DNA from 4 places in the Pseudoalteromonas sp. Scap06 genome. Region 3 is predicted to be linked to each of the others. Evidence: predicted binding sites of a transcription regulator. Region 3 holds the regulator's gene; each other region holds the start of a gene.
The links. The regulator sigma-54, encoded in region 3, starts transcription at its own class of promoters, with help from an activator protein. The targets are predictions, from matches to a motif close to GTTGGCACGNNNNTNGNNT.

Region 1 (5,868 bases), 1.3 Mb from region 3:
CGACGGGCGTGTTGTGACCTCGGGTGCTGGTTATGTTGTTCAGCCTGAAATGAATGTACCTGACGATGCACAGTCGATCACCGTATCTCAAGATGGTGAAGTGTCAGTTCGCGTAAAAGGTCAGGCCGAAAACGTGGTTATTGGTCAGATCACGATTAGTGATTTTATTAATCCGTCTGGCCTTGAGCCTATAGGGCAAAACTTATATACCGAAACCGCTGTAAGTGGTGCGCCTGTTCAAGGTAATCCGGGGGTTGAAGGTTTAGGTACGATTATTCAAGGTTCACTTGAAACATCAAATGTAAATGTGACCGAAGAGTTAGTTAATTTGATTGAAACGCAGCGCGTTTATGAGATGAACTCAAAAGTGATCTCAGCCGTTGATGAAATGATGAGTTATATCAATCAACAGTTATAGTTTTGGGGGATTGTATGCGTAATATTATGTTATTTACAGTAGGGACTTTACTATTAAGTGGTTGTGTAGCTACACAAAATAATGAGGTAGTACAAGACGATCCCTATTATGCACCTATGTATCCAGAGCCTAATATGGAGCCAGTAGTCGCAACCGGCTCTTTGTTCAGTACTCAATTATCGAATGATCTTTATGCCGATAAAAAAGCACTGCGAACAGGCGATATCATTACTGTTAAATTACAAGAGTCAACCCAAGCGACTAAAGCAGCTAAAACAGAAACGGATAAAGAAACCGATGCCAGCCTCGACCCTGTGATTGGCTTAGGTGGTTTACCGGTAAATATTGGCGGCGATAGCATTCAATTTGGTATTGGCAGTGACTCCTCATTTAAAGGTGACTCAAAATCAAATCAATCAAATAGCTTAGTTGGCGATATTTCGGTTAACGTAATGCGAGTACTACCAAATGGTAATTTAGTGATTCGCGGTGAAAAATGGCTAACGTTAAACACCGGTGAAGAATTTATTCGCTTAGAAGGGTTAGTGCGTCCACAAGATGTCAATGCCGATAATACCGTTGAGTCTAATCGAATTGCGAATGCGCGTATTCAGTACTCAGGTAAGGGCCAAACACAAGAGGCACAAAGCCCAGGTTGGTTAACGCGTTTCTTTAGTAGCTCATTGTTTCCCTTTTAGAGGACATTCGACATGAATGGTTTTAAAGTTTTTTGTTTTATGGTGCTACTAGGCTGGCAATTTACTGCCAGTGCTGAGCGAATTAAAGATGTGTCTATGGTCGAAGGGGTGCGCTCAAACCAATTAGTGGGCTATGGCTTAGTTGTTGGTTTACCAGGCACCGGTGAGCAAAGCCGTTTTACCGAGCAAAGCTTTAAAGGCATGCTTAATAGTTTTGGTATTACGTTACCTTCTAGTTTAAAGCCAAAAATTAAAAATGTTGCAGCGGTTGCTGTTCATGCTGAACTCCCCCCATTTAGAAAGCCAGGGCAAACCATAGATATAACTGTATCATCGATTGGCAGCGCAGGCAGCTTGCGCGGTGGCACATTACTACAAACATTCTTAAAAGGGGTTGATGGTAATGTTTACGCCATCGCTCAAGGCAGTTTAATTGTAGGTGGCTTAGGCGCTGAAGGCCTTGATGGTAGTCGCGTTGTGATTAATACGCCAACGGTAGGACGTGTACCAAATGGTGCAACCGTTGAACGTGCTGTTAAAAGCCCATTTATGCAAAACGACTATATTACCTTTAATTTAAACCGTCCTGATTTTACTACTGCTAAACGTTTAGAGAAAACCATTAATGATTTAATTGGTCCAAATAGCGCTCAAGCACTCGATGCAGCTTCTATTCGCGTTATTGCACCTCGTGATGCCTCGCAGCGCGTATCGTACTTATCAACTCTTGAAAACTTAGAATTTAAACCAGCGGATACTTCGGCAAAAATAATTGTTAACTCACGTACCGGCACCATTGTTATAGGTAAAAATGTAAAATTACAACCTGCGGCAATTACCCACGGTGGTTTAACAGTAACGATTGCGGAACAACAAAATGTAGCGCAGCCAAATCCTTTAGCAGAGGGTGAAACCGTGGTTACTCAGCAAAGTATTATTGATGTTGATCAGGATGACTCACGCGCTTTTGTATTTGACCCTGGTGTAAGTCTTGATGACTTAGTACGTGCAATTAATGAAGTTGGCGCTGCCCCTGGCGATTTAATGGCGATTCTTGAAGCACTTAAAGAAGCTGGTGCAATTAACGGTCAGCTTGTTGTAATTTAACCTTTAAAAAACACCGTTTAATATTTTATTGCGGTGTTTTTTACTTTTTTTTCCTGCTTACTCCCACCTTTGAAAATCTCGCTGGCTCAATTATTGCATTATCTAGATATTATTAATTATTGTGTCAAAAAGCTGATGGAAACAAATCATCTAGATAAGCAAAACTTTTTTGATTTAGGCAACTTAGACTCTTTGCGTCGAGATGCTTTAAACAGCGGTGACGCATCAACCGATGCATCTAAAGCGGCGTTAAAAAAAGCGGCGGCACAATTTGAAGCTATATTCACCCAAATGCTGCTTAAAAGTATGCGTAAAGCCAATGAGGCTTTCGAAGATAAAGAAAGCCCGTTTAATGCTAGTGGCGTTAAGTTTTTTGAAGAAATGCACGACCAACAAATGGCCACAGAGCTTTCATCAAATGGCTCTTTGGGTCTTGCAGATTTAATTGTGCAGCAATTATCGCCAGATGGAAAAAACTTTATGCCAGGCTCTGTTCTTCGCACAACGTCAGATTTCTTTAGTGACCAACGTGCGGGTAGCACCTTACCTCATCAAGAAAATCAAAAGGTCACTGAAAAAGTGCCGCTCGTTGATTCAACTGAAAAAAGCGAACAAAACATAGCGTCTGGCACATTTGAAAGTGCTGAGGAATTTGTGAGCACAGTGTGGGAACACGCAAAAACAGCGGCTAAAAAAATTGGTTTAAATCCGGCGGTTATGGTCGCACAAGCGGCATTAGAAACTGGCTGGGGTAAACATATTATTAGTAAAGGTGATGGTAATAGCTCAAACAATTTATTCAATATTAAGTCAGATAAAAGTTGGCAGGGTGAAAAGGCCAGTAAGGTCACTTTAGAATTTGAACAAGGTGCTGCAGTTAAAAAGCAAGCAAGCTTTAGAGCGTATGACTCGATAAAAGATAGCGTGAATGATTTTGTGGATTTTTTAACACAGAACCCGCGCTATCAAGATGCATTAAACAATACGGCAAAGCCGCATAAATTTTTAGACTCTTTACAGCAAGCTGGTTATGCAACCGACCCTAATTATGCAGACAAAATAAAAAGAGTGCTGAACAGTAACGAATTGAAGAATATCGCCACAAGCGTGATCCGCCAGGGAGTAGAGTAACATGTCGTTTAATTTATTAAACATTGCTAATTCAGGAATAAGAGCAAACTCTGAGTTATTGCAAACGACAAGTAAAAACATCGCAAATGTTAATACCGAAGGGTATGTACGTGAGCGCACCGAGTTTACCACCATGATTGATAATCAGGTAGGCCGTGGCCAAACGTACCGGTTATTGAATGAGTTTGCGCAAAAGCAATTAAATCGAGATACTTCAAATAAAAGTTTTTTTGATCAATTTGTTAGTGAAGCGAGTCGGGTTGATCAAATTTTTTCAGAAAAATCAAACAGCTTATCAACTAGTATCAACTCAATGTTTAATAACGTGCAAGAAGCCCTTAATCAACCTTCATCAACGGTTGCTCGTTCATTGGTGATGAGTGATGCACAAAACCTGATTGACCAAATGGATCGGCTTGCAGGTATCGTATCAGAGCAAAAAGCAGTGGTTAATGAGCAATTAGAGATTTTTTCAGAAGAGGCGAATACGTTAATCGAAAGTATTAGTTCGTTGAACCAAGAAATTGCGGGTGTTCATGGTACCAAAAACGAAGCTGATGCGAGCTCTGCTTATAATGAGCGTGATAAAGCAATACGTGATTTATCTGAGCTAATTGATATAGAAACACTTGATGGCCCTAATGGTGAAAAACAAGTGTTTATGGGCACAGGCGAAGCCGTTGTTATGCAAAATGGGTCATTTAACTTGTTTTCGATTAGTGGCGATCCTGATGCTAACTTTAAAGAGCTACGCTTAGATGTAAATGGCGGTAAGGCTGTGCCACTCGATATAGACCCTACTAAACTCAAAGGTAAAATTGGCGGTTTATTAGCATTTAGAGACGATATTTTGGTGCCGGCACAAAATCAAATTGGCCAGATGGGTATTGCGCTTGCTGATTCGTTTAATCAGCAAAATCGTTTAGGTATGGATGCAAACGGTGAACTCGGAGGGGATATTTTTGATATCCCAACAGTCAGTGCTTTTGTTTATCAAGCCAATACCGGAACAGCTAATATGTCAGCAACCGTTGAGGCTGGTAAAGGCAGTGAACTGCCAGCCAGTGATTTTGTGATCACCTATACGGGTAATCCTAACGAAGTAAGTATTCAGCCAATTGATAATAAAGGTGAACCTTTAGGTGCAGCCTCTTTAGCAATTATTCCACCCAGTGGCATTATCGACTCAGCTGCTATTACTAGCGGAGAGGCGTTTGGCTTAGAGCTTAATATAACGGGAGCTGGTAATGCCGGTGACCAATTTCAGGTAAAACTTAACAGTGGCGCGGCTGGCAATATATCGCTGACAACAGGTCGAGGTGAGGACATTGCATTGGCCTCCCCAATTAGAACAGCAGACGGCCTTGATAATACAGGTACAGGGACTATTTCACCGGGTAATGTTACCGATGTAACCACTGGCAGCTTTAGTAATCCTTTGGGTTTAGCAAATGGCCCTATTAGCATTGTTAAAACAGCCAATGCTAACGAATATCAACTTACTGATGGTAATGGCACAACTACGTTTACAGTTACACCGCCTGCTAACAATATACTCGCTCAAGCCGGTGCACCATACGATGGTTATGGTTTTGACTTTAATATTGAAGGCGTACCAGCAATGGGCGATACCTTTAATTTAGAATTTAATGAAGGCGGTTTTGATGATAACCGCAACGGCCAAAAACTTGCTGACTTACAGAATACCGATTTAGTACGTCAAAATGTAGTAGCGAGCGCATCAGCTGATAATCATAAAACATTGAATCAGGCCTATGCTGGATTAGTCACCGATGTTGGTGTGGTAACCAGTCAAGCAAAAACCAATGGTGCTGCATTTGATGCTTTAGCACAACAATCAGAAGCCTGGTACGAATCGTTGTCGGGCGTAAACTTAGATGAAGAGGCGGCTAATTTGCTGCGCTTCCAGCAATCCTATGCTGCTTCTGCACAAGTATTAACTGCAGCGAGAGCTATTTTTGACACCTTATTGAGTGCGGCGAGGTAATTATGCGTTTATCAAATAATTTAATGTATCAAAATAACATTAATAAAATACTTGAGAATCAACAAAATGTAGCTGGTGCGCAGGAGCGCGTTAATACAGGTCAAAAATATTTGAGTACCTCTGAAAACCCTGCTGCTATTTCGCAAGGTATGTTGTACACCAATAAAATAGAAACTAATGAGCAGCTGACGAAGAATATTAATCAGCTAAAAGGGCGTTTAGAAACCGAAGAAAGTTTATTGCAAGGTATGAACGACACTATTTTAGAAGCGCAAATGTTAACTATACGAGCGGGCAATGGTTCGTTAGATAAAGGTGATTTGGCTTCAGTTGCCAGTGAACTAAAAGAATTGCAAAAATCACTGCTTAATTTAATGAATAGTCAATCTGAAGGAGGGAAATACCTTTTCTCTGGCTATCAAGACGATATTCAAACTTATACATTTAATAGCACCAATGGCAAATACGAATATCAAGGCGATCAAGGCCAACACGAAGTGACGATC
Region 2 (5,868 bases), 370 kb from region 3:
GTGGAATATTTGGACCCTGATTGGCATTGTAGCCGGTACTATGCTCCCAGACCTCACCAATCTAGGACTCGATTTTGCAATTGCAGCGACTTTTATTGCCTTAGTAGTTCCAGGGATAAAAAACTTAGCTACTTTAGTCACTGTTATTGTTGCAGGGATCAGTGCCACTTTATTAAAAAGCACAGGCTTTGAATTGTGGTTAGTATGCTCTGCGCTTCTAGCAATGAGCGCAGGTTACGTTGTTACCCGATTAGTGCAAAATAAGGAGGACAAAAGATGATGACCACTATTTTACTAATGGCATGTATTACTTTTTTTACTCGCTATTTATTCTTACACCGCGCCTTACCATTTAAAGTAGGGCCAAAAATGCAGCAATTTTTAAGCTTTAGTGCACCTGCGGTACTAACGGCGATTTGGGTGCCAATTGTATTTATAAATGACGAAGGTATAAACCTAAACTGGCAAAACCCTTATCTCAGTGCAGCTATCGTTGCTGTTATTGTTGCTTACAAAACCCATAATATTTACTTAACGACCTTGGCCGGAATGGGGCTGTTTTTAATTTTAAATTAGCAGCAAGCGCTCTAGAAGTGACTTAGACTTTGTAGATCATCACACAAAGGTTAGACTATGCAAAATAAACAAATAATAAGCGTATTTATATGCACCCATTCCATCAACTAAAGACTACTAGTCTGCAAGGCCAGCCAATCGACTTTAAAGAGTTTGAAGGCAAAGTTGTATTAATCGTAAATACCGCAAGTGAATGTGGATTAACTTATCAATATCAATCATTGCAAGCATTACACGAAAAATATGCAAGCCAAGGTTTGGTCATTATAGGCTTTCCATGTAACCAATTTGGTCAACAAGAGCCTGGCGACGCTAAGCAAATAGCGCAAGGTTGTTTAATAAATTACGGGGTTAATTTTTTAGTCGCAGAAAAAGTGAGTGTAAATGGCCAACATACAGATTCAGTTTTTCGCTATTTAAAATCTGTACTCCCGGGGTTTTTAACAAGAAAAATTAAGTGGAACTTCACTAAGTTTTTAGTAGCGGCAGATGGCACACCCATTAAACGGTTTGCGCCCATTACCAAACCTGAAAAACTAGAAAAAGTAATTGAAAAAGCATTACTCGCAGCTAAGGCTTAACCCCAAAAAACTATAAAGAGGCACAAAGCCTCTTTATTGCCAACTACAGCGCTTATTTGTACTAGCGACAGCCTAATCAATATAATCGTTTAAGTCATCTTCACCTAGGTTTTTACGCAAGCGTTTTTGCTCAAGGTAATCCTCTAACTTTCTTTTCACCTTTTGCTTTTTCTTGTCGTGTTGATTACGCCCGACCATTTCGTATTCGTCTTCAACAAAATCATCATCTAGCGCATCGTAACTAAATGTCTTACCCACAACCCACTCCATAAAGTGTTTGAGACCAATTACGGATTTCTATATCGCGATAATTGGTGAAATTAAAATGTTCAACATAAATTAGCTGTACAAATTTACGTCAAAATAAAGCCACATAGCTATCCTAAATAGTCTCTGTGTCAGTATTGTGAATAAATAGCGTTAAATTTGAATTGTGGAAAGTGAGAGTTTTTTATCGTATCGATAAATTTTATTTATTAGCATTTAATTGTTGGTTATTTTGACCACATTTTAGTATTTTCAATGAGTACACTTTCGACTTTAGAGCATTCAAAGAATCTCAAGTCATTGTTTTAAAATATTAAAAATAATTGGCACCAAACTTGTTATAAGTAAATTATCATCAGCAAAAAACAGAGAATAAACATGAAAAAATTATTATTAGTTAGCGCAATAATGTGCACCCCAGTAGCAATGGCTCATAACACGAACGACTCTTCAATTTCATTTAGTAACGATGAATGTAACGTTGAATTTAAGAATGATGTACGCATCAAACCCAATGAGTTAGAAATTTTTAAAGCCAATAATCAGCGCATGCTATTTACCGCTGAAGGTGAGCTGTCTATCAATGGCGAGCAAGTAGCATTAAATAGTGCACAGCGCCAAGCAATGACCGACTACACAGACAATTTACGCGTACAATTACCTGAAGTGGCCAATATTGCCCTTGAAGGGGTTAAAATTGCAGGTGTCGCATTAGAAGAAGTTGCCAATGCGTTTAATATTGACGGCCTCGATAATATTTCAACCTTAATGGACGATATTCATCAAGAAGTCGAAAGCACCTTTTATCAGCAAGGTACTTTTGTAATGGGTCAACAAAGCTTTACTCAATTTGGTGAAAACTTTGAACAGCAGTTTGAAAAGCAAATAGAAACAGCGGTTGAATCAGCAGTAATGGAATCAATGGGCAGCATTTTAGTGGCATTGGGCTCTGAGTTAATGAGTTCAGGCGGTGACATGCAAGCATTTGAAGAGCGCATGGAAAATATGGGCGCACAAATAGAAGAAAAAGTAGAGCTGCATGCCAAAACACTAGAAAAGCGTGCAAATTCATTATGTGATGACTTTGTTGAAATAGCGCAACAAGAAACGCAACTAACCGCTCAAGTTCCTGCACTTAAGGGCTATGAGTTATTTACTATTAAACAGCATTAATAGAGTAATACCCCACATTAATCTCCCTTTGCGACATTTGCTTTTAAGCTATGCCGCATTTTGCGTTTTATATCCTACTTAAAACCATTTAACTCAAATAATAGACCGTTGAGCGGATCTACTCTTGCTGTGCAGCATTGTTTTGTGGCTTCATAGTAAAATACAAACCAAAGTATAATCTTCGCTTCGCTCTAGATCACTTAAAATACCGCCCAAGCTGATGATTGTAAGCCCTAATTGCAAATATAATTAAACCCATCTTTTTAGATTTATATCCATGAGATGGTGCGCTCCCCGGTTAGAAGCGCTTTAAAACGCAACTAACTCCAAAGTGCCTAGTAACCTAGGCACTTTTTTTATAATTTAAAAACTTCGCAACACTATTTTTTATCGTTTATTTACTGCTCTTATCTGATAAATAATTAACCGCCTATAAATAACATGTTAAATCTTTGAATAAAGCAAAACTAAGCCCAACCAATACAAAATAATTTAATCTGAATAAATATTCAAAAAACTCTTTTTATAAACAGTTTAAACTCAAAAAAATCGAAAAGACCCCATATAAAAGCGACATAGCAATGAGCCAGGATGAATAATTATACAAAAAATAATAAATCAGTAGTTGAACGATAAATTAATAAACCAGTTTCGGATTAAAAAAACTAATGCTTCACCAGCAATTTTTATCGCTTTATTTTTAACCACCCTGCGTGCAAAATGCACATGTTTTCAACAGACACAACCACGGAGCGAATAAAATGAATCCAATTAATACACTTAACCAAACAGCCACAACTCACGTTGCCGTTAAGCCAACTAATCGCAAAGCAAAAATGCTAGCTAAACTTAATCGTTACGGAAAAAAATTAGCACTTGGCGGTGCAATTCAATACAAATAATCACCCAACCATGATTTTGTATTGTTGCAGCAAACACCCAACCTCTAAATGAAGACTCTTCTTTAGCTCCTCCAGTTTGCTGCCAGCCACCTCATAGCTAAAAATCACCTTAAATCTTCATTATTTATAAAAAAAACCGCATTTACGCTCACTTTTTAAGCAAACGATCTTTTTGCTATTTACACAGACTACTCACCTAAGTATTATCCTGCATCACGACGTGGAGAGATGGCAGAGTGGTCGAATGCACCGGTCTTGAAAACCGGCAGGGGTTTATAGCCCCTCTAGGGTTCAAATCCCTATCTCTCCACCACTTATTTTTATTAATTGGTTTTATCCCGATTAATAACACGCAGAATAATGCGTCGGAGAGGTGTCCGAGTGGCCGAAGGAGCTCCCCTGCTAAGGGAGTATAGAGTTTGTAGCTCTATCGAGGGTTCGAATCCCTCCCTCTCCACCATTACTGAATATAAACCACTTAATTGTGGTTTTTTTGTGCCCAAAAATAAGCTTTGCTGCTAATTGGGAGGGTGAGAGCCCTCGACTGGGTTCGATAAAGTGTCTGGAATAGTTTAGGCCGCTGCAAGCGTCGCGCAGCGATTGATTACATGGATGTAAGCAAGTCTATCCCTCCCTCTCCACCATGACTGAATATAAGCCACTTAATTGTGGTTTTTTTGTGCCCAAAAATAAGCTTTGCTGCTAATTGGGAGGGTGAGAGCCCTCGACTGGGTTCGATAAAGTGTCTGGAATAGTTTAGGCCGCTGCAAGCGTCGCGCAGCGATTGATTACATGGATGTAAGCAAGCCTATCCCTCCCTCTCCACCATTACTGAATATAAACCACTTAATTGTGGTTTTTTTGTGCCTAAATTTTTAACAACCTATGGAATTGTTCGTTTTGAAAAGCGTACTTGACTTAGGCTATTAAATTAAACAAATTGTATGGTGTTACAACTTAGTGCATTATAAATGGTACTTTAAACCAGCTTAGGTTTAACCATGGCAAAGCTAATATTACTACTGTGTTGTTTAGGTGCCTGCACTGTCAGCATGGCAAATGAAGTGACGGTTTTTAAATGCACCATTAAAGGGGTGCCGACTTTCAGTCAAACTCCATGCGCTAAAGACGCTAAAGTGATCACGCTTAAAAACGTCAACATTATGCAAACCAATGCATTGCAATCTGAAAACGCCCTAGTTATCGATACCTCAGTTGATGACTACCTTGAGGTGCAACAAATAGAGCGCGATATTGTGCAGCTTGAGCTTAAAATAAAGCAATACCAACAAGAATACGCACAAAAGAAACAGCAAGTCGGTTACATGACCCAAGATAAAGCAAATCGTTTAGGCGCTGATTCGATTGCAGATGCAATTGCTACAGAAACTGCGGTACTTAAACAAAGATTTGAACCGCAAATAAAACAAGCACAACAACAAATAGCGGCACTCACTCAAAAAAAACAACAGCTTAATCAGCAGCCTTAATTACCTTTTTCACCGTAGCAATAAACGCTTGTATCTCTGACACTGTATTGTATATGTGCGGTGAAATACGAATACCGAGTTTGCGCACATCCACACTTATGTTTGCTGCCTCCAATGCCGCTAATACGGTTTGTTGATGCTCTGCAAAATCTAAAATAGCGGTACCACTACACTGATCTTTATCGTTTGGCGATACTAAAAAAGCAGCTAGCTGCTGCTGAAGTAACGTTAACAACGCCAAATTATGCGCTCTTACTTTATCCACACCAAACTGGGCAATATATTCAATGCTATCAGCGGCAATAACATAAGGGAGTATAGAAGGCGTACCACCCCAAAACCTAAGTGTTTTAGCGTTATATTGAAAATGCGTAATATCAAACTCGAATGGATTTTGATGTGAAAACCAACCAACATCCTTTGGTTCACATTGCGTTATTTGCTGTGGATTTACCCATAAATAAGCAGCTCCTGGGCCCCCGCATAACCACTTCACACTTGAGCCAATCATAAAATCGGCATTTAACGCCGTTAGGTCTATAGGAATAACCCCTGCCGATTGCGCCACATCAATTATTGAGAGTGTGTTTGTCGCTTTACTAAGCGCCACAATATCGTTTAGAGGTGCTTGTACACCCGTATTAGAATAAACATGACTCACAAACACACCATCAATCTCTGGGGTTAAATATCGCTGCCATACCTGCCTATCACTTAGATCTTCATGCTCGGGGATGAAACGTATTGTTGCACATGCAGGGAGTGCTTTTTGCATTACAAACCCCATACTTGGAAAGTCGGCCTGCGCCATTAATACCGTGCACTGTGGTTTATTAAATACGGGGTGCGACATAAGCAATTTAGTTAAACCACTAGATA
Region 3 (5,868 bases):
TAAATGAGGCAGCCATGTTTGCACGAATGTTTGAATTTGCCATGTAAACTTTTGTACTATGCTGTGACTGGCTAAGTAGTCTTTTACTGGTTGATCTAGCCCTGTAAGCGGCTTAAGTTCAGGCTCCCAATGTGGGTTTGGTAAAAAGCGAGCGTCAAATACATAATCGGCTTCTTTAGGTATACCGTGTTTAAAGCCAAATGACTCAAAGGTAATGATCAGTTGTTTGTCTTTTTTACCGAGTATTTTTTCACGGATAGACTCAGCAAGCTGATGCACACTTAAGCCTGTGGTATCAATCATATAATCGGCACGATTAATGAGTACATCAAGGAGTTGTTTTTCTTTTTTTATTGCTAAATCAAGTGGCAGAGAATCAATAGAAAGAGGATGAAGACGGCGTGTTTCTGAAAAGCGTTTGATTAAGGTTTGATCGTCACTGTCTAAATAAAACACCGTTGGCTTAGTAAAACCAGGCAAATATTCAATGATTTCATTAAACTGTTGTTGTTCTTTAGGTAAGTTACGCACATCAACACTTACAGCTATTTTATTGTAGCTGTCGGAAACACTACGAACAAGAGAAGGTAATAAATTTAAAGGTATATTATCTACACAATAATAACCTAAATCCTCAACAACGCGTAACGCAACAGATTTACCAGAACCTGAGCGACCACTTATAATTATTAATTCCATTTATCACCCTTTATTATTGCTACGGTTGACTTACAATGATCTGGTACAGCTCATTGTCGGATTTTGCCGCCCGTAATTGCTTACAAAATTCTTTATCGTTGAGCTTTTCAGCTATAGTGGCTAAGGTTTTTAAATGCTGCTTATTGTCACCGTCGGGTACAATTAAGGCAACAAAAATGTCGACCGGTCGATTATCTATTGCATCAAAATTAATAGCCGCTTCGCTCACTAATATAAGTGCAAGAGGCTCTTGTACACCACTCATACGACCATGAGGAATTGCAATTCCTCGGCCTATACCTGTGCTCCCTAGTTTTTCTCTTGCTGTTAATGCATTAAGAATATCTTGTTGAGCTAAATAGGGCAGTTTATTGTGAGCCAATTCACTGATAAATTCTAAAATTCTTTTTTTACTATTAAAAAGGACCGCAGCTTTACTGCAGTCCTGACAGATAAGTGAGCTTAGTTTCATAGTGTTAGTGTCGAGCAAGTTTCTCTTTGTGTTTAATTACTTGACGATCTAGCTTGTCAATCAGCGAGTCTATAGCGGCATACATATCTTGGTGTTCAGTAGAAGCAAAAATCTCAGCGCCACTAACATGAACGGTTGCTTCGGCTTTTTGGTTTAGTTTTTCTACATCGAGAATAACGTGCACATTCGTTATGTGATCAGTGTGCCTCTGTAACTTCGAAAATTTACTATTTACGTAGTCTCTAAGCGAGTCGGTAATATCTACATGGCGACCAGTTAAATTCAGTTGCATAAACATTTTCCTCTTTGTTGTACGCCTTAAATCAAACTTTTACGTTGATTTGACGGGGGAATAGCTAGAGATTCGCGATACTTTGCAATAGTTCTCCTTGCTACTTTAATTCCTTGCTCAGCCAATATATCTGCAATTTTGCTATCACTCAATGGTTTAGCTGAGTTTTCTGCAGCGATTAATTTTTTAATTAATGCGCGTATTGCTGTTGAAGAACATTCACCACCATTTTCAGTGCTTACATGGCTGGAAAAGAAATATTTAAGCTCAAAAATACCGCGTGGTGTATGCATGTATTTTTGCGTAGTAACACGTGAAATAGTCGACTCGTGCATTTCTACCATTTCGGCTACGTCATTAAGTACCATAGGCTTCATCGCCTCAGGACCATGTTCAAAAAAGGCCTGTTGTTGCTGCACAATACAGTTGGTTACTTTAAGCAGCGTGTCGTTTCTACTCTCTAAGCTTTTTATAAACCATTTAGCTTCTTGTAAGTGTGAGCGAATGAACTGGCTATCGCCACTTGATTTGACCGTACGAGACATAGCTGCATATTGGCTGTTTACCCTAATTTTAGGCATGCTATCTGGGTTTAGTTCAACCACCCAACGGCCTTTCACTTTTTTAACCGACACATCAGGAATAACGTACTCTGACTCTTCTCTAACGATAGTGTCTGCCGGTTTTGGGCTAAGGGTGTGAATTAACGTCATGACCTCTTTAAGCTCATCTTCTTTGAGCTTAGTTTTCTTCATTAACGTGCGATAATCACGCGCAGCCAATAAATCAATGTGATCAGTTAAGATCATTTTTGTTTCGTTTAAAAAAGGCGTGTCTTGATCAAACTGATTCAATTGAATACACAAACACTCTTGTAAACTACGCGCGGCTATTCCTACCGGATCAAATAGCTGAATACGCTTTAATACCGCTTCTATTTCATCAAGTTCAACTTCATCTTCTATGTCGTTCTCTTGATTAAAGCTCTCTAATATTTCTTCACAGCTAAGAGTTAAAATGCCCGAATCGTCCACGGCTTCTACGATAGCAATCGCGATGGCTTCATCAGTAGGGCTAAACGGTGTCAGTTGCAATTGCCACATTAAATATTCATGTAGCGTTTCAGTTGAAGAGCCTTGATAAATTGATTCATCTTCAGGCATTGGTCCTGATGAAGAGGCAGGTGCTGCGCTCATGTATTCATCCCATGTAACATCCATTGCCATATCATCGCTAATGGTGTCTTTGGTCATGGCTTCGCCGCTATCTTGCTCATATTCGCTAGGTTTTTCATCAGCTGAAGCACTTAGCGTTGATTCTTCGATATCGGCTTTTTGTTCGTTTTTACCCGCAGCATCTTCACTGTAATCTTGTTCTTCAACTTCAAGCAAGGGATTGCTATCGAGCGCTTCTTGAATTTCTTGCTGGAGATCCAATGTACTGAGTTGCAATAAGCGAATTGCTTGTTGCAACTGTGGAGTCATTGTAAGTTGCTGGCCCATGCGCAGCTGTAATGATTGCCTCATTTATCTCTAACAATCCTTTTAAATTAGTATAATTAATATTAGCAGATGCTTAGTGTAATAACACACATATTAGAGCTTGAACTGCTCGCCTAAATAAACATCGCGTACCGTTTTATCGTTTAATACATATTCTGGAGTGCCTGATGCAATTAACTCTCCATGAGAAACTATGTAGGCTTTTTCACAAACATCAAGAGTTTCGCGTACGTTGTGATCTGTGATCAATACGCCAATTCCTCGATTTTTAAGGTGTTCTATAATTTTTTTAATATCTAATACAGAGATAGGATCAACCCCTGCAAAGGGTTCGTCTAATAGTATAAATTTAGGATTTGCTGCTAATGCTCGCGCAATTTCAACACGGCGGCGCTCACCACCTGATAGGGCCATACCTTGGCTGTCACGAATATGTTGAATACTAAATTCATCAAGTAAATTATTTAAGGTATCTTCACGTTGCTGCTTATTAAGCTCTTTGCGTGTTTCTAAAATAGCCATTAAGTTTTGGTAGACCGTCAGCTTTCTAAAAATCGATGATTCTTGTGGTAAATATCCTATCCCTAGGCGAGCTCGGCTGTGCATTGGTAATAAAGTGATATCTTGATCATCGATTGATATTTTGCCTTTATCGCTCGGTACAAGGCCTACAATCATGTAAAAAGTCGTGGTTTTACCTGCGCCATTGGGGCCAAGTAAGCCGACAATGCTGCCAGCTTCAACCTCTAGGCCAACGTTTTTCACCACTTCACGGCCTTTATAGCTTTTCGCTAATAGCTCTGCTTTTAATGTGCTCATGGTTGGCCTTTATCGTCTTCTTTTTTGTTTTCAACAGGGACTAAAATAGTGTGTACACGGTCTGTTGAGTTTTCGTCTTTTTCTGCGCTAATTAACTGCTGCTCTATATCGTAGGTGATACTTTTAGCAGTTATTTTTTGACCTGCTTGAGCAATACTGGCTTCGCCGATTAAGGTTAAAAAACGCTGCGAAACATCGTAACGCACTTCATTCGCACTGGCGCTCATAATGGTGCCATCAGCTTGTGTTTCTTCAAAATAAGCAGGGCTGCCTGTGGCAATTAAAAGTTGCTTATTCTCACCTAAGTCATCACGTTTATGTACTTCTAAACGGTCAGCGTTAATGCGGCGATTACCATGAATAATTTCAACATTTTTCTCAAAAATGCCCACGTTTTCTTTTAATTGACCTTCTTGTCTGTCAGCACTAATTGAAATTTGATTAGCAGCAGGAGCTTCAACGGTTTCCTCTGCATGGCTATGAAATGCAATCAGTAATGAAGGAACAATTAGAATTTTAAATAGGTTATTGGTCATAATATAGGGTTCGCGTATGGTTAATAAGTTTAATCACTTCGGTTTTTAAATCGGCCTCAAGGCCTTTACCTGTGATTTTTAAATTAGGTCCTGTAATAACGACAGGCTGCTCTGACTGCATAGTGAGTAGTTTTATATCTACATTGATGCTATCGGCTGTGATCGTATCGATCATGGCGTTATCGGCTAAATTTAGCGCTTTTACATTGCCCTCTAATACGAGTTGACGATCGTCGTAGAGGGTGGCCTCATCAGCGTTAATACGCCATGTTTGCTGCTCGTTGTATAACGTAAATATAGGTTTTTCAAAAAAGGTAAAACCAAGTTGTTGGTATAACTCCATTTTTACCGCAGTTACTTTGTGGCTTATTTTACCTTGCTCATTATAAGCGGTTTGTTTTAGCTCAATCGCAGTGTAATCAGGCTTAGCAATAGTTTGAGTTTGTTCATCCGCAATAATATCTACCTGAGAAAAATAAGGATACCAAAGCCAAACCATACAGCTTATGAATAAGATGCTCAGTATTATGCGAGCTACATTCATGAACTGGTTCCTTGGCTAGTAAGTGGCTTATTGTTTTCAAGCATCAGTAAATCTGTTAACTCTCTTACTGCGCCAAAGCCGCCTGGCAACTGAGTGACATAATGCGATAAACGTTTAATCAGTGGGTGGGCGTCGTTTACGGCTACTGCAAACCCGACTTTTTCCATCACTGGCATGTCAGGGCCATCGTCACCAATGTAAGCTATTTGCTCATCGCTGAGCGCTAATTTTTGTTTTAATTCTTGATAGGCAATGAGTTTGTCTTCTTGGCCTTGGTATATATGTTGTACGGTTAAATTGCTCATACGTTGTTGAACTATTTTTGAGTGACGACCTGTGATCACGGCAACTTCAAAACCACTATTAATAAGGGCTTTAATGCCAAACCCGTCTTTAGTATTAAATGCTTTGAGCTCTTCACCTTGGTTGCCAAGATAAATACGTCCATCAGAAAATACACCATCAATATCGCAAATTAATAATTTTATTTTTTTTGCGCGCGCTTTTGCATCATCACTTAACGGCTGATAAAGATCTTCAAACTGCATTTATAGCACCCCCGCTTTTAGTAAGTCTTGCATATTTAGTGCGCCAATGGGCTGATTATGCTCATTAATCACAATTAAACCATTAATACGTTTTTGTTCCATAATGTTCAGTGCTTCAGCCGCGAGTATGTCTTGTGTGGCTGTTGTACATGACTTTGTCATCACAACATTAATTTCTGTGCTGTGTATATCAATACGTTGCTCTAAAATACGGCGTAAATCACCATCGGTAAACAACCCCGATAATTGCTGATTACTATTTATAATAGCGGTCATGCCAAGCCCTTTGGCTGACATTTCAATTAAGGCGTCTTTAATGGTTTGCGTTTCATTAATAATAGGCGTGTGAATACCGCTGTGCATTACATCTTTTAAGGTTAAGAGTAAGCGTTTGCCTAAACTGCCACCTGGATGCGACAGTGCAAAATCATCAGCGGTAAAACCACGGGCTTCTAA
Region 4 (5,868 bases), 1.4 Mb from region 3:
CATTGAATAAATTTGTATCTATAACAACTTGGTAACTACCTTCAGTCAAAGATAAACGTTGAGAGTGGCTAAGACAAAATCCCCAATTACGCTCATAGTATGATGTAACATATGGTATTGCGTCAGGCATATCCTCTATACTGTAAAGGTGGGCTTGTAATTCTTTTAAAGAAAGTGTCTTATTAACAGGCTCTGAGTAACCCATTAGATGTAGGTTATTAACTTTAAAATCGCATATTTTATTACCATTAGGATCAATTATGTATGCGTTATTTACTTTCCACTCTTGCGGTACCTTCCAGTCAAAAGCGATAGTATTTGAAGGAACCTCATGTGCAACCAGTTCCGGTACAAACTGTTTGATATATCTCAATGTTTCTCTTACACCATCACCTGTAAGGCTTCGATTGATTGGAAATAGCTCCTTTGCCCACCCATACATTCTATTTCCATCGATTGCTTCGTTCATTTTTAACCTTATTTTACTTTACTTTGTATAGAAAGCGTTACCTGCATAAAACACATGCTAGATTATTCATTAACTTAGGAGTGTACAATAAGAAAAAGAGCACCGCACACCATTAAATTGTCACTATTTAATGGGAGGCAAATCAAGTTTTAAAGCCAAAATTAAAAATAACATAGAACTTTATTAACTACAGTTCAATTTATTAGCGGTTTTAATCAATCCCTAGAAAGATTATACTTTTTCATTTTTTCGACCAGTGTGGTTCGCCTTACGCCTAGTACTTCAGCAGCACGGGCAACAACGTAATCAAAGCGCTCTAATGCCTGGGTGATTAAGTTAATTTCAAGCTCAGCTAAGTACTCCTTAAGCTCAATACCTTCATCGGGCAATAAACCGGGTGCCGCTTGAGCAAAATCATCTTCGAGGTCTATTTCGTCTTCGCTGAATCCGCCACTAAAAATATCATTAAACGCATCACGCTCCATCAGTTCTTCTGGGTACTGTGGCTCATAGGCTTCAACTTCAATGTAGCGGTATTTATTAGGTAAATCAGGAACATCAACCACCTTGTCTGGGAACATAATAACCATACGCTCAACTAAGTTAGCGAGCTCACGAATATTACCTGGCCAAGAATGCTCTTTTAAACTATCAATAGCACGCTCTGTAAACTTAGCCGTAGTGCCGCTTTGTTCATTTACACGGCGCATTAGCTCTTTAAGTAGCAAAGGGATGTCTTCTGCACGTTGAGCAAGTGATGGACTCTCAATAGGAAAAACATTTAAGCGATAGTATAAGTCTTCTCGGAATGAGCCTTTTTCAATCATGCTTTCAAGATCACGGTGGGTTGCAGCAATAACACGTACATCGGCTTGAATCGCTTTGGTACCGCCAACGCGCTCATAGCTACGCTCTTGTAGTACTCGCAGTAACTTGACCTGCATTTGCAGCGGCATATCCCCTATTTCATCTAAAAATAGCGTGCCACCTTGCGCCAATTCAAACCGGCCTTTACGTGCTGAAATAGCCCCGGTAAATGCACCTTTTTCATGGCCAAATAGTTCACTTTCTAGTAGCTCCGCAGGAATTGCCCCACAGTTTACTGGTACAAATGGGCCTTTGTTACGCTTAGAAAGCAGATGCACATTACGAGCAACTACTTCTTTACCCGTGCCCGACTCACCTAAAATAAGCACGTTGGCATCGGTTTTAGCAACTTGAGTAATTAAAAAGCGTAAATCTTTTACAGCTTTGGTTTCACCTACAAGGCCATCAAAGGTGCTTTTTTCTTTATTATGTTGATGCTCATGAGGCAGCATACGCTGATATTGCTGACAATCATGGAGTAACTGAGTGGTAACTTCATGAGTAAATGGCTCACAAATTAGTCCAACAACATTGGCGAGACTCAGTAGCGGTTTGAGCGTTTCACCAATCAGTAAAAAAGGAAATGTTGGATAGCGTTTAATTAAACTTTCATGATCTAAAGATTGCAGCGCCCCTAACACCACAATACATTCTTTGTTTTGATAGTGACTACATGCCTGCTCAAAGTCAGCTTCTGTTTGCAACTGTACCGCCTCACCAATAAAAGTAAGCGATGCATATAATCCAATAGAGCGATTATTATTATTATCTAAAATTAAGATCATTTTTTAGCGAGCCATTTATTTCACTAATTTGTTTTATTAATCAAATTGTAAGCCAGTTGGATTTGGATGCAAGTAATAGCGGCGATTTTTTGACATTAACGCCAAAAAACAGACACACCGCCTGAAAAGTCAATACTTTATAACTAATAACTCTTTAACTATTTATAACGGACTACCCACTTAGGATGAATTACCTAACACATTTTTGCCACCAGTAATGATACGATTTCACACAGAAGAAACTCATAAAAACTGCTATTATTACTTAAAGGTGTGACTGTTTTGGCCGATAAGTAATAGTCAAACTTATGTTGGAACTAAACTTGCTTAAGGTTCTACACATGTAATTAAAATTTAAGGAATTACCTATGGCGCACGCATCAATCAATAAATACCGTCAAATTACAGTTAGCAGCGTTAAAGAAATGACGCCTTATGATCAAGTCAAACTCGTGTTTGTTAATATTGTTGGTAAGTTATCAGCTGCTAAAGGGTTTATTGAACGTAAAGAGTTAGAAAAAAAAGGCAACGCAATCTCTGATTGTATTGTGCTACTTGGTGCTTTGCAGCAAGTATTAAATTTTGAACATAATAATGAAGTATCAACTAACTTAGACTCTTTATATGATTATTGTCAGCGATGCTTACTAACCGCAAACCTCGAGAACGATATAGAAAAAATTGATGAAGTAATTACCTTGATTAAGGAAATAAAATCAGGTTGGGAAGCAATTCCATTTGAACAAAGAGAACCACAACTATAATGTCTTTAAAGCGGGTTACAAGCTCACAAGTTAAAGATAGTGAGACTAGAGCATATTGCAATGATCTAGTAAGTTTGATTGCTGACTCAGAAGATTGGGATATTGAGCAAGCGCTGAATATTCATAATAAACTTGATATTCACATAAGTAGCTCACTTTCTAGAGAAAAAACTCATTATTCAGCTACTGAACTTGAGTTTTTAATTAACCTAATAGAACAGCTATCTGTTAAAATAGATAATCAAAAGCAACTATTAGCGGTTAAAATAGTTGGTAATCAAAAAAATAAAAAAGCTGTAAATAAGTATAAATCTAACTTTTAAAATAGATTTGGCAATATTAGGCTGGTTAGCTGTGGAGAAAATCACATGTTTGATGGAAAAGTAGTTTTAATAACAGGTGGAACAGGATCGTTCGGTAAAAAGTATGTAAAAACATTATTAGAACGGTACAGCCCCAAAAAAATTATTATCTTTTCTCGTGACGAGCTAAAGCAGTTTGAAATGCAGCAAGATTTTGATCAGCCTTGTATGCGCTACTTTATTGGCGATGTTCGAGATAAAGAACGACTAAATCGCGCAATGCGTGGCGTTGATTACGTTATCCATGCTGCAGCCCTTAAGCAGGTACCTGCCGCTGAATACAACCCAATGGAATGTATAAAAACCAACATAAATGGCGCAGAAAACGTTATTAATGCAGCACTTGATAATAACGTTGAAAAAGTCATAGCTCTCTCTACGGATAAAGCAGCCAACCCGATTAATCTATACGGTGCCACTAAATTGGCTTCAGATAAATTATTTGTAGCGGCAAACAACATTGCTGGCGGCCATAAAACCACTTTTTCAGTGGTGCGCTACGGTAATGTAGTATGTTCGCGAGGCTCCGTTGTGCCTATTTTCCAAAAGTTTATTAATGAAGGTCGTGATCATATTCCTATCACTCATGATGAAATGACCCGTTTTTGGATAAGCCTTCAACAAGGCGTTGATTTTGTTTTAACAAATTTCGCGCGCATGTTGGGTGGTGAAATTTTCGTACCTAAGATTCCATCAATTCGCATTACGGACCTAGCAAAAGCAATGGCTCCTGAATTACCTATTAAAATTATTGGTATTCGCCCAGGCGAGAAACTTCATGAGGTTATGTGCCCTGCCGATCTGTGTTTTGAAACCTATGAATATAACGATCACTTTGTTATTGCACCAGGCATTAAATTTAGCAGTCGTAGTAATGACTTTACAGTAAATGCGCTTGATGAAAAGGGAAAAAAAGTTCAGCAAGGCTTTGAATATAACTCTTTAAACAACCCTCATTACATGACGATTGAAGAAATTGAAGCCTTCAACATTGAAGCATTAGTTTAAAAGTTATTACTCCATGATCCCTTACGGCAAACAAGCTATTTCTCAACAAGACATCGACGCAGTAGTTGATGTCTTAAAATCCGACTGGTTAACGCAAGGCCCTAAAGTCCCCGCTTTTGAGCAAGCCATTGCGAAATATTGTGGCAGCACCTATGCATGTGCAACAAACAGTGCCACATCGGCATTGCACATTGCATGTTTAGCGTTAAATGTAGGGAAAGACGATATTGTATGGACCTCCCCTATTTCGTTCGTTGCTTCTGCAAATTGTGCACTTTACTGTGGTGCTCAAATAGATTTTGTGGATATTGATGTAGCAACAGGGAATATGTGCACTGATGAGTTAGAAAAAAAACTTATTATTGCTAAAGAAAATAATCGTTTACCAAAGGTAGTCATCCCAGTTCACCTGGCAGGTCAGTCATGTGATATGCAGGCTATATATCAACTTGCAGTTGAATATGGCTTTAAGGTTATTGAAGATGCTTCACATGCTATTGGTGCAAAATATTTAGGCAGCCCAGTGGGCAGTTGTGAGTTTTCAGATATTTGCGTATTTAGCTTTCATCCAGTCAAGATAATCACCTCAGCTGAAGGAGGCATGGCGGTAACAAACAATAAACAACTTGCTAAAAGAATGGAGCGTTTACGTAGCCATGGAATTACAGCCAACCCGAGTGAAATGACCGAACCAAGTCATGGCCCTTGGTACTATCAGCAAATTGAACTCGGCTTTAATTATAGAATGACTGAGTTGCAAGCGGCATTAGGCCTTAGCCAGCTTTCAAAGCTCGATGAATTTGTTACAAAGCGCAACCAGCTGGCTAAAGTCTATTCTAGCAAATTAAAAGACTTGCCTATTAATCATTTAACTCAATCACAACAAAGCTACTCTAGTTACCATTTATATATTTTAACCTTGTCTGGTGACGCAGTTGTAAAACATGAGTCTCTTATCTGTAGTTTAAGAGAGCGAGGCATAACGAGTCATTTGCATTATATTCCAATTCATATACAACCTTATTATAAAGAGCTTGGCTTTAAGGCAAATGACTTTCCAAATGCAATAAAATATTACAGTTGCGCTCTCACTATACCTTTGCATCCTGAATTAACTAATTCAGAACAAAATTTCATAATAGAAACACTAGCCGAACAACTATGAAAATCGCTTTAGGAACCGCCCAATTTGGTTTAGATTATGGCATTAGTAATACTGTCGGACAGGTTAAAACTGATGAGGTTAAACGAATACTCAGCCTCGCACTAGACGCTGGTATAACAGTTGTTGATACGGCATCGGCTTATGGTAGTAGCGAGAGTAATATTGGTCAATCGGGTTTAAGCCAAGCTTTATCTATTGTTACTAAAGTATCAGGTGAAAATATTCACGCGCAGGTAGAAAAAAGCTTAAAAAATCTGAACTGTGAGTCAATTGATGCAGTGTTATTTCATAATTGTGAGTTGCTTTTAAGCAGTTCAGGGGAAGACTATTTTTCGCAGCTAGAGCAGTTAAAAGCCAAAGGCATAGTTAAGCGAATAGGTGTTTCTGTTTATAACCCTAAAGAGCTTGAATTACTTAGTGAAAGGTTTAATTTAGATCTGGTTCAAGC

Region 1: the regulator sigma-54 is predicted to act here: its motif matches at 2,304-2,322, upstream of flgJ (flagellar assembly peptidoglycan hydrolase FlgJ).
Region 2: the regulator sigma-54 is predicted to act here: its motif matches at 1,747-1,765, upstream of FLM47_RS00305 (YggN family protein).
Region 4: the regulator sigma-54 is predicted to act here: its motif matches at 2,432-2,450, upstream of fliS (flagellar export chaperone FliS).

What each region holds. Positions count from the first base shown of each region.
Region 1 is NZ_CP041330.1:2,474,055-2,479,922, reverse strand. Features, by position in the region: gene flgG (flagellar basal-body rod protein FlgG) at 1-418, shown strand, start outside; gene flgH (flagellar basal body L-ring protein FlgH) at 433-1,116, shown strand; gene FLM47_RS11520 (flagellar basal body P-ring protein FlgI) at 1,129-2,223, shown strand; gene flgJ (flagellar assembly peptidoglycan hydrolase FlgJ) at 2,359-3,354, shown strand; gene flgK (flagellar hook-associated protein FlgK) at 3,356-5,362, shown strand; gene flgL (flagellar hook-associated protein FlgL) at 5,365-5,868, shown strand, end outside.
Region 2 is NZ_CP041330.1:54,819-60,686, reverse strand. Features, by position in the region: gene FLM47_RS00325 (AzlC family ABC transporter permease) at 1-280, shown strand, start outside; gene FLM47_RS00320 (AzlD domain-containing protein) at 277-576, shown strand; gene FLM47_RS00315 (glutathione peroxidase) at 666-1,157, shown strand; gene FLM47_RS00310 (PA3496 family putative envelope integrity protein) at 1,230-1,415, opposite strand; gene FLM47_RS00305 (YggN family protein) at 1,803-2,597, shown strand; gene FLM47_RS00300 (hypothetical protein) at 3,359-3,499, shown strand; tRNA gene FLM47_RS00295 (tRNA-Ser) at 3,722-3,812, shown strand; tRNA gene FLM47_RS00290 (tRNA-Ser) at 3,867-3,959, shown strand; gene FLM47_RS00285 (RNA-binding protein) at 4,501-4,989, shown strand; gene FLM47_RS00280 (aminotransferase class V-fold PLP-dependent enzyme) at 4,973-5,868, opposite strand, start outside.
Region 3 is NZ_CP041330.1:423,037-428,904, forward strand. Features, by position in the region: gene rapZ (RNase adapter RapZ) at 1-699, opposite strand, end outside; gene ptsN (PTS IIA-like nitrogen regulatory protein PtsN) at 719-1,171, opposite strand; gene hpf (ribosome hibernation promoting factor) at 1,176-1,463, opposite strand; gene FLM47_RS01980 (RNA polymerase factor sigma-54) at 1,490-2,989, opposite strand; gene lptB (LPS export ABC transporter ATP-binding protein) at 3,059-3,784, opposite strand; gene lptA (lipopolysaccharide transport periplasmic protein LptA) at 3,781-4,320, opposite strand; gene lptC (LPS export ABC transporter periplasmic protein LptC) at 4,310-4,864, opposite strand; gene kdsC (3-deoxy-manno-octulosonate-8-phosphatase KdsC) at 4,861-5,412, opposite strand; gene FLM47_RS02005 (KpsF/GutQ family sugar-phosphate isomerase) at 5,413-5,868, opposite strand, start outside.
Region 4 is NZ_CP041330.1:2,452,851-2,458,718, forward strand. Features, by position in the region: gene FLM47_RS11405 (DUF4910 domain-containing protein) at 1-469, opposite strand, end outside; gene FLM47_RS11410 (sigma-54-dependent Fis family transcriptional regulator) at 685-2,121, opposite strand; gene fliS (flagellar export chaperone FliS) at 2,490-2,885, shown strand; gene FLM47_RS11420 (hypothetical protein) at 2,885-3,208, shown strand; gene pseB (UDP-N-acetylglucosamine 4,6-dehydratase (inverting)) at 3,254-4,255, shown strand; gene pseC (UDP-4-amino-4,6-dideoxy-N-acetyl-beta-L-altrosamine transaminase) at 4,269-5,420, shown strand; gene FLM47_RS11435 (aldo/keto reductase) at 5,417-5,868, shown strand, end outside.